2 regions of the Streptomyces sp. NPDC091209 genome follow, and region 2 is predicted to be linked to the other one. Evidence: riboswitches for the same ligand, from Rfam matches in the RefSeq annotation. Region 2 holds a riboswitch; the other holds the start of a gene.
The links. A riboswitch is a leader RNA that binds a small molecule or an ion and turns the genes downstream of it on or off. The one in region 2 is predicted to bind cyclic di-AMP.

Region 1 (4,931 bases), on a different contig from region 2:
TTCTGCGGGCCGGTTCTCCAGGCCGGACAGTCGGCCCGGTTTCCTCCGGGACCATCGGCGCCGTCCCCCGGTCGGGCCACACCGGTCGCCCGCCGCGCGCGCTCCGGGTCTTCTGGACGGGTGGGGCAGCCAGGAGGTGAGCAGCGGACCGGAGAAGTCCCTGACCCGGCAGCCGGACCGTCGCCCGGTGTCCGCGGACCCGGGAGTGCCACGCCGTCCGGTCCGGCGGCAGCGGCGCCCCGCAGGATCTCCTTCGCGCGCGCCTTCGTCCGGGCCCTGCCCGCGCTGCTGATCGTCACCGGGATCTTCTACGACTACTTCACCCCGGGTGACTACACCGCGGCTCCCTTCTTCACGGCCGCGCCCCTGGTCGCCGCGCCGCTCTACTCGCAGCGCGGCACCGTCCTCACCGGCGTCCTCGCCGTCGGCGCGGTCCTCGTGGTCCACTGCGTGCTCGGCATCGTCCTGCAGGTCGACGCGGTCACCGAAACGGTCACGGTGACGACGGCCGCCGTCCTCGCCGTCCTCATCAACATCCTGGTCCGGCGCGGCGACGAACGGCTCGCCTCCGTCCGGGAGATCGCCGAGTTCGCGCAGCGCGCCGTGCTGCCCGAGCCCGAGGCGCGCATCGACGGCCTCGATGTCGCGGCCCGCTACGAGGCGGCACAGGAGGACGCGTTCATCGGCGGGGACCTGTACGCGGTGCAGGACTCCCCGTACGGCGTGCGGCTGGTCGTCGGCGACGTACGGGGGAAGGGGATGACCGCCGTGGCGGCCGTCGCCGTGGTGGTCGGCGCGTTCCGGGAGGCGGCCGAGCAGGAGGCGACCCTGGAGGCGGTCGCGGGGCGTCTGGAGCGGGCGCTGACGCGCGCGGGCACCCGGCGCGACAGCATCGACGCGTTCGAGGGGTTCACCACCGCCGTCCTCGCGGAGATTCCGCACGACAAGGACGTCGTCCGCGTCGTCAACCGAGGACATCCGCCGCCCCTGCTCCTGCATCCCGACGGCACGCTCGTCACCCTCGCCGCCGAGTCCTTCGCGCTGCCCCTCGGCATGGGCGAACTGGGCGCCTGGCCCGACCCGGCGGTCCAGGGACGCTTTCCGCGCGGGTCCACGCTGCTCCTGTACACGGACGGTCTGTCCGAGGCCCGCGATCCGCGCGGAACGTTCTACGATCCGGCCGCGTGGCTCGCCGGACGGGTCTTTCCCGGCCCCGACGCACTGCTGGCCGCCCTCTCCGAGGCGGTCCGCCGGCATGCGGGCGGCGCATTGACGGACGACATGGCACTGCTCGCCGTCCGGCATTTTTGACGCGTGCCCGTGAGGCGATTTCCGAGAGGTCGGGAAACCCTTCGCGTACAACGCCCGCGGCCTTTTCGGACATCGTCACGAGCGGTGATCGGACCGTGTCCCTCCGCATAGCGACTGATGCACCGTCAAGTGAATCCGTGTCGACGAGGTTGGACCAACTCGCCCGTCTTTCATCGCTCATGACCCCAAAGTCCTGGCCAAAAGCCGTTAATGATCAGTCGGAACATCTTGGAATTCGGTGCCTGGGTCTATTAACGTTCGATAACGCAGCGCGGTCGTTACAGCCGTCACAAGAGGTGGCTCCGTGCGTACGCGCCGAATCCCGCAAGGGAACCGGGGAACCAACAACTTGGGGTGAATCGAGCGTATTTCCGCCGTGGAAGCACGGTGGCCGTACGCGCGTAGGAGACCTTCCTGCTCCGAACCCGTCAGCTAACCCGGTAGGCGGCAAGGAAGGAAAGGAGTGCGCCCACGTGGCGTCCAACCGGCCCGCTCAGCCGACCTCGTTCGCGCCGAATGACGCGCAGGCCTTCGGCCATGGCAAGGACGAGGGACCCTGGGAGGAGTGGAATCCCACCGAGGATTCCGTTCTTCCGATCCGCGGCCGGCACCGCACGGGCAAGCAGCGCGGCGGAGGACTCGCCCGCAGTTCCACGGTTCTCGGCGTCGGTGTCATAGCCGCCGTCGGTGGCGGTGGTATCGCCAGCGCCGCGCCGGGCAAGCCGCCCGTCTCGATCTCGCTGCCCGACCTGGCCTCGGTCACCCACTCCGCCGAAGCCCTGATCTCGCACGGCGGATCCAGCACCCCCAAGGGCTCCACGACTCCGCTCACCAGCGTAGGCCTGACCAGCGCCGACACGGCCCAGGGCGCGACGGACGCCGGCGAGGCGCTGCGCGCCCGGATCATGCAGCAGGCCCAGTCGCAGCAGGCGCACGCCGACAGCACCACGCAGCAGGCCGCCCTGTCCGCCGTCGTGAAGAAGAAGGCGGACGACGCCGAGGCCAAGGCCGACGCGGCGAAGAAGAAGGCGGCGGAGGCGGCCAAGGCGAAGGCCGAGACCGAGCGCCTCGCCGAGCTCGCCAAGAGCTACACGCTGCCGACCTCCTCGTACACCCTGACCTCGCGCTTCGGCGAGGCCGGCGCCCTGTGGTCCTCCGGCTACCACACGGGACTCGACTTCGCGGCGCCCACCGGCACGCTCATCAAGGCGATCCACAGCGGCACCGTCACCGAGGCCGGCTGGGCCGGCTCGTACGGCTACCGCACGATCCTCACCCTCGACGACGGTACGGAACTCTGGTTCTGCCACCAGTCCTCGATCAGCGTCAGCGTGGGCCAGAAGGTCGCCACGGGCGATGTCATCGGGCGCGTGGGCGCGACGGGCAATGTCACCGGGCCGCACCTGCACCTCGAAGTGCACCCCGGCGGCGCCGCCACCCCCATCGACCCGATGGCGTGGCTCCAGAGCAGGGGTCTCAACCCCTGATCCGTGTCCTCCCTGATCTCCGGCGGTCCTGACGTCCACCCCCCCGACGTCAGGGCCGTCGGTCAGGCAGGTGCGGGCGCTGCGGGCACCTGCCGGGCCGGGACGAGTGCGGACCGGGCCGGGACGAGTGCGGAATACGTGCATCCGGCAGGGGCGTTGATCCCGTACATGACTTCTCTTCGCAAGCTCGGTTCGTCCGACCTCGAGGTCTTCCCGCTCTCCCTCGGCGGCAACGTCTTCGGCTGGACGGCCGACGAGACCCGGTCCTTCGCCGTGCTCGACGCCTACGCGGCCGCCGGCGGCAACTTCCTCGACACGGCCGACTCCTACTCGGCGTGGATCGAGGGCAACGAGGGCGGCGAGTCCGAGACCATCATCGGCAAGTGGCTGAAGAGCCGAGGCAACCGCGCGGACATCGTCGTCGCCACCAAGGTCAGCCAGCACCCCGCGTACCCTGGGCTGTCCGGTGCCAACATCAAGGCCGCGGCCGACGCGTCGCTGCGCCGCCTGGGCACCGACCACATCGACCTCTACTACACGCACTTCGACAAGCCGGAGGTGCCGGTCGACGAGATCATCGGGGCCCTCGACGAGCTGGTGACGGCCGGCAAGGTGCGGCACATCGCGGCCTCCAACATCTCGCCGGAGCGGCTCCAGGAGTCCCTGGAGTTCTCCGACCGCGAGGGTCTCGCGCGCTATGTCGCGCTCCAGCCGCAGTACAACCTGGTCTCGCGCGACACCTACGAGGGCCCTCTGCGGGACGTCGCCTCCCGGGCCGGTCTGGCCGCGGTCCCGTACTACGGGCTCGCCTCCGGTTTCCTCACCGGCAAGTACCGCCCCGGCACGACGGTCGACTCGCCCCGGGCGGCGGGTGCGGCCAAGCACCTCGACTCGGAACGCGGACCGAAGGTCCTCGCGGCCCTCGACGAGATCGCCGGAGCCCACGGCGTCGCGGTCCCGACGGTCGCCCTCGCCTGGCTGGCCGCACAGTCGACGGTCGCCGCGCCGATCGCCTCCGCCCGCACGGTGGAGCAGCTTCCGGCGCTGCTGGGAGTCGCGGATCTGGCGCTGACGGACGAGGAACTGACGCGGTTGTCGACCGCGTCGGCGTAAGCGCCGGCGTTTTCCGGGGGTGCGGGGCCGTTCCGCGTTACGAGCTGTACGGGTTGTACGCGGGGTACGGCACCGGTGCCGACGCCTGGGCCGGTGGCCCGTACGGCTGCGCGGGGGGAGCGACGTACCCGTACCCGTGGTCCGGCCAGGGCGGTGTCACGGGCAGTGGTGTCGTCGCGTGGGCCGCGTAGGCGAGGGCCGGGTGGGCGGTCTCCCGGCGGCGCCACAGCTCGCCGAGCAACTCGCGCTCGCGTACGACGAAGTCGGAGCCCGCACGGCCCCGGCGCCCCCGGTGGCGGAGGAACGCCAGCGAGGTCGCGTACGCCTCGTACTCCGCCACCGAGCGCGCCGCCGCCTTTCCGAAGTGATGGACGGCGTACTCGCGGGCGAGCCGTCGTGCCCGCATCGAGCCGAGGGCCCACGGTTCGGTCGCGCCCAGCCATCCGGCGACGGTGTACACGGGCAGTTCGGTGCGCACGGTGCGCAGCTCGCGCTGCCGGGTCCAGACGACCAGCCAGGTCAGCAGCCCGAACGCGGGCACCATGAACACGGCGTACACGCCGAAGAACCCGAACTCGCCGAAGTCCGACGAGCTGTTCCAGACCGCGTGCATCCCCATCGCGAGCAGCAGTCCGGTGAGCGGGAGCAGCACACGCCGCACATGCTGGCGCTCGGCGGACAGCGCCGCGACGCCGAAGCCGATGCCGGTCAGCACGGTGAACAGCGGATGCGCGAAGGGCGACATCACCACGCGGACGAAGAAGGTCGCGGCGGTGACGGAGGTGAGCCCGCTCCCCCCGCTGAGCCGGTCGGTGCCGAAGGCGGTGCCGAGGTAGAGGATGTTCTCGGTGAAGGCGAAGCCGGTGGCGGTGACCCCGGCGATGACGACACCGTCGACGATCCCGGTGAAGTCCCGTCTGCGGAAAAGGAAGACCAGCAGGACGGCCGCCGCCTTCGCGGACTCCTCGACGACGGGCGCTATGACGGTCGCGCCGAGGGTGTCGGCGCTGGACGGGTCCG
Region 2 (4,931 bases):
CGTATTCGAGGAAGGAGCCCTGCATCTCGTCCACGACGTCGATGTCGAGGATCTTCTCCTCGTACGAGTCGTCGGGCGGCGGGGTCTTCGTGCTGCGGCGGGCCATCGCTGCTGCGGCTCCTTCACAGTCTCTGCCGGGGCATGAACGGGTTCTGACGCGCACCATTGTGGACCGCCCCACTGACAACGCCGACCGCGACCCGTCCGTAGCGGCCCCCTGGCGCGCTCCGCGGGCACCGTCGAGCCCCCTCCCGAGACCGTCCCCGAGCGGCCGTCGAGCCCCGTACCCTGCGCCCCCGAACGCGTCCGCGGTGGTTCCAGGGGCGTTCTCCGGCGTGTGTCAGGGACACGCGTAAGTCTCGCTCTCGGCGTACGAGGTGCGGGAACTTCGCCAGCCGTCCGCGCGCTTGCATACAGTGGCAGGACCGACAGGAATGACGTAGTTCCGCGATCGAAGGGACGTACATGCCCATGGGTCACACGGCCACAGCTGAGGCAGGCTCCGGCGGCCTGACAGCGACCGAGCACCGCCTGGCCAACGGCCTGCGCGTGGTGCTCTCCGAGGACCATCTGACCCCGGTCGCCGCGGTGTGCCTCTGGTACGACGTCGGCTCGCGCCACGAGGTCAAGGGCCGGACCGGACTCGCCCACCTCTTCGAGCACCTGATGTTCCAGGGCTCCAAGCAGGTCCACGGCAACGGTCACTTCGAACTCGTCCAGGGCGCCGGCGGCTCGCTCAACGGCACGACGAGCTTCGAGCGCACCAACTACTTCGAGACCATGCCCACCCACCAGCTGGAGCTCGCCCTCTGGCTGGAGGCCGACCGTATGGGCTCGCTGCTCGCGGCACTGGACGACGAGTCCATGGAGAACCAGCGCGACGTCGTCAAGAACGAGCGCCGGCAGCGTTACGACAACGTCCCGTACGGCACGGCGTTCGAGAAGCTCACCGCGCTCTCGTACCCCGAGGGCCACCCCTACCACCACACCCCGATCGGGTCGATGGCGGACCTGGACGCGGCCACCCTGGAGGACGCCCGCGCGTTCTTCCGCACCAACTACGCGCCCAACAACGCGGTCCTGTCGGTCGTCGGGGACATCGACCCGGAGCAGACGCTCGTCTGGGTGGAGAAGTACTTCGGCTCCATCCCCGGGCACGACGGCAAGCCCGCCCCGCGGGACGGCTCGCTGCCGGACGTCATCGGAGAGCAGCTGCGCGAGGTCGTCGAGGAGGACGTCCCGGCGCGTGCCCTGATGGCCGCCTACCGGCTCCCGGAGGACGGTACGCGCGCGTGCGACGCGGCCGACCTGGCGCTCACCGTCCTCGGCGGCGGCGAGTCCTCCCGGCTCTACAACCGGCTCGTACGCCGTGACCGCACCGCCGTGGCGGCCGGCTTCGGCCTACTGCGGCTCGCCGGAGCGCCCTCCCTGGGCTGGCTGGACGTGAAGACGTCCGGCGACGTCGAGGTCCCGGTCATCGAGGCCGCCGTCGACGAGGAACTCGCCCGGTTCGCCGAGGAGGGCCCCACGGCCGGGGAGATGGAGCGCGCGCAGGCCCAGTTGGAGCGCGAATGGCTCGACCGGCTCGGTACCGTCGCGGGCCGCGCCGACGAACTGTGCCGGTACGCCGTCCTGTTCGGTGACCCGCAGCTCGCCCTGACCGCCGTGCAGCGCGTCCTCGACGTCACGGCGGAGGAGGTCCAGGAGGCCGCCAAGGCCCGCCTGCGCCCCGACAACCGCGCGGTGCTCGTCTACGAGCCGACCACCGCCGAAGCCGCCGACGCGGCTGACTCCGCCGACGAGACCGACGAGGAGGCGGCGAAGTGACCGATCTCGCCACCATGGACTTCCACCCGCAGCCGCAGGGCGGCCGGCCCAAGCCGTGGGCGTTCCCCGCCCCCGAGCGCGGCACCCTGGACAACGGCCTGACCGTGCTGCGCTGCCATCGCCCCGGCCAGCAGGTCGTCGCCGTCGAGGTCATCCTCGCCGCGCCGCTGGAGGCCGAGCCCGCGGGTCTGGACGGCATCGCCACGATCATGGCGCGCGCCTTCTCCGAGGGCACCGACAAGCACTCGGCCGAGGACTTCGCCGCCGAACTGGAGCGCTGCGGAGCCACGCTCGACGCGCACGCCGACCACCCCGGCGTACGGCTGTCCCTCGAAGTGCCCGTCTCGCGCCTGGCCAAGGCCCTGGGCCTGCTCTCCGACGCCCTGCGGGCCCCCGCGTTCGCGGACAGCGAGGTCGAGCGGCTGGTGCGCAACCGGCTCGACGAGATCCCGCACGAGACGGCCAACCCGGCCCGTCGTGCCGCCAAGGAGCTCTCCAAGGAACTGTTCCCGGCGAGCGTGCGCATGTCGCGCCCGCGCCAGGGCACCGAGGAGACCGTCCAGAGCATCGACTCGGCGGCCGTACGCGCCTTCTACGAGAGGCACGTACGTCCCGCCACGGCCACCGCGGTCGTCGTCGGCGACCTGACCGGTGTCGACCTCGACGAGCTGCTCGGCGACACGCTCGGCTCCTGGACCGGTTCGTCCGCCGAGCCGCGTCCCGTGCCGCCGGTGAGCGCCGACGACACCGGCCGCGTGATCATCGTCGACCGCCCCGGGGCCGTCCAGACCCAGCTGCTCATCGGCCGGGTCGGCGCCGACCGGCACGACCGCGTGTGGCCCGCCCAGGTGCTCGGCACCTACTGCCTCGGCGGCACCCTCACCTCGCGCCTGGACCGCGTCCTGCGCGAGGAGAAGGGCTACACCTACGGCGTACGGGCGTTCGGCCAGGTCCTGCGCTCCGCGCCGGACGGCACGGGCATCGCGATGCTCGCCATCAGCGGCTCGGTGGACACCCCGAACACGGGTCCTGCGCTCGACGACCTGTGGAAGGTGCTGCGCACCCTGGCGGCCGAGGGGCTGACCGACACGGAGCGCGATGTGGCCGTGCAGAACCTGGTGGGTGTCGCGCCCCTCAAGTTCGAGACGGCGGCGGCCGTCGCGAGCACGCTCGCGGACCAGGTCGAGCAGTACCTGCCGGACGACTATCAGGCGACGCTCTATCAGCAACTGGCCGCCACCGGCACCGTGGAGGCCACCGCGGCCGCCGTGAGCGCGTTCCCGATGGACCGTCTGGTGACCGTTCTGGTGGGCGACGCGGCGCAGATCGAGGAGCCCGTCAGGGCCCTCGGAATCGGTGAAGTCAGCGTGGTGGCCGCCGAGTAGAGCCCCTGCGACCGAGGAGGCCCTGGTGACTGAAGAGTCGTCAGGGCCTTCTTTTTTCCCGGACACCGCTCCCAAGATGTCCGTGTTCGTACGGGCGTTGCCCTTCTGCCCTGTGGGATGCGTTACAAAAATCGTGATCCGTTTGTTGTTCGAATGATGCCCCGTTTAGCGTCGGTCCGACTGTTCGTCACGCAGTGCGCCGCGCCCGCGGCAACCGGACAGTCATCGCCGAGTCCCCCTATGGCGCGAGTCAGGGGAGCCGGGGACCCACACGTAGTCCCTGGGGTGAATCGGACGCCCTCCCCGGAGGGGGTCCGTAGGAGACCTTCCTGCTCCGAACCCGTCAGCTAACCCGGTAGGCGAGAGGGAAGGAAAGGATCAGCCCCTACATGGCGTTCTCCTGTGGCACCGGCAAGCATCGTCGTCCGAGCCGGGTGCACAGCACCACCACGACCGCCGTCGGGGTGGCGGCGCTCACCACCACCGGTGTGATCGGAACCCTGGCCGCGCCCGCGTTCGCCGCGGAAGCCTCCGTCGAGCAGACCGGGCTGACCCAGGCCGTCACGCTCGGCGACTCGGTCGCCGACCAGATCGACGCCCAGGCCTTCGCGCAGCAGCGCGCCGCCGAGGAGGCTGCCGCGCGGAAGCAGGCCGAGCAGACCGCGCGCAAGCACGCCGCCGAGCAGGCCGCGAAGTCCCGCGAGGCCAAGGAGCGCGCCGCCCGTGAGGCCGAGCGCAAGCGCCTGAACATGTTCGTCATCCCGATCACCGGTTCGTACGTCTCCACCGGCTACCAGGCCAGCAGCAGCCTCTGGTCCTCGGGAAGCCACACCGGCGTCGACTTCCATGCCGCGTACGGCACCTCGGTCCACTCCGTCGGCTCCGGCACCGTCGTCACGACCGGCTGGGGCGGTGCCTACGGCAATCAAGTAGTGATCAAGATGCTTGACGGCACGTACACCATGTACGGCCACCTGTCGTCCATCGGGGTGTCGGTGGGGCAGACGGTCACTCCTGGGCAGCAGATCGGCCTCTCCGGTGACACCGGCAACACCACCGGACCCCACCTCCACTTCGAGGCCCGTACGACAGCGGAGTACGGCTCGGACATCGACCCGGTCGCGTACCTGCGCTCGCACGGAGTCAACGTCTGACGACCGCTTCGCGGCTTCTTCACCGCTTTCGATGCCCCGGCTCACCGAGCCGGGGCATCATCGTTTCCGGAGGCCGTCTGTCCAAAAAATATCCATGGATTCAGGCCCGCCATCGGAAATTCAGGCTTCCTGCAATAGAGTCACTGAACAAGCGTCAATCGATGGCGTTTCGCGGGGATTAAAGCGGAGGTCGGTCATGCGTATTCCGGCGCACTCGGTATGCACGGCGATCCGTGACGACATCGTCGCGGGTGTCTACGAGCGCGGCGGCCGGCTCACCGAGGAACTGCTCGCGCGGCGCTACGGCGTCTCGCGCGTCCCCGTGCGCGAGGCCCTGCGCACCCTGGAGGCCGAGGGCTTCGTGGTCACCCGCCGGCACGCGGGCGCGTGCGTCGCGGAACCCACCGAGCAGGAGGCCGCGGACCTCCTGGAGATGCGCATGCTGCTGGAACCGCTGGGCGCCGCGCGGGCCGCCCAACGGCGTACGGAGGCCCATCTCAAGGTGCTGCGAGGCCTGGTCAGGCTGGGCCAGGAGCGTTCCAGGAGGGGCCACAGCGAGGATCTG

Region 1: it holds a riboswitch for cyclic di-AMP, as region 2 does, so the genes downstream of both, ACIQRL_RS10080 (M23 family metallopeptidase) here and ACIQRL_RS37060 (M23 family metallopeptidase) in region 2, are expected to answer to the same signal.

Annotation. Positions count from the first base shown of each region.
Region 1 is NZ_JBIVVR010000002.1:680,723-685,653, forward strand. It holds gene ACIQRL_RS10075 (PP2C family protein-serine/threonine phosphatase) at 121-1,311, shown strand; cyclic di-AMP (ydaO/yuaA leader) riboswitch at 1,615-1,773, shown strand; gene ACIQRL_RS10080 (M23 family metallopeptidase) at 1,785-2,798, shown strand; gene ACIQRL_RS10085 (aldo/keto reductase) at 2,967-3,911, shown strand; gene ACIQRL_RS10090 (PrsW family intramembrane metalloprotease) at 3,949-4,931, opposite strand, start outside.
Region 2 is NZ_JBIVVR010000019.1:24,319-29,249, reverse strand. It holds gene ACIQRL_RS37075 (DNA topoisomerase (ATP-hydrolyzing) subunit A) at 1-106, opposite strand, end outside; gene ACIQRL_RS37070 (M16 family metallopeptidase) at 472-1,827, shown strand; gene ACIQRL_RS37065 (M16 family metallopeptidase) at 1,824-3,212, shown strand; cyclic di-AMP (ydaO/yuaA leader) riboswitch at 3,429-3,589, shown strand; gene ACIQRL_RS37060 (M23 family metallopeptidase) at 3,602-4,366, shown strand; gene ACIQRL_RS37055 (GntR family transcriptional regulator) at 4,563-4,931, shown strand, end outside.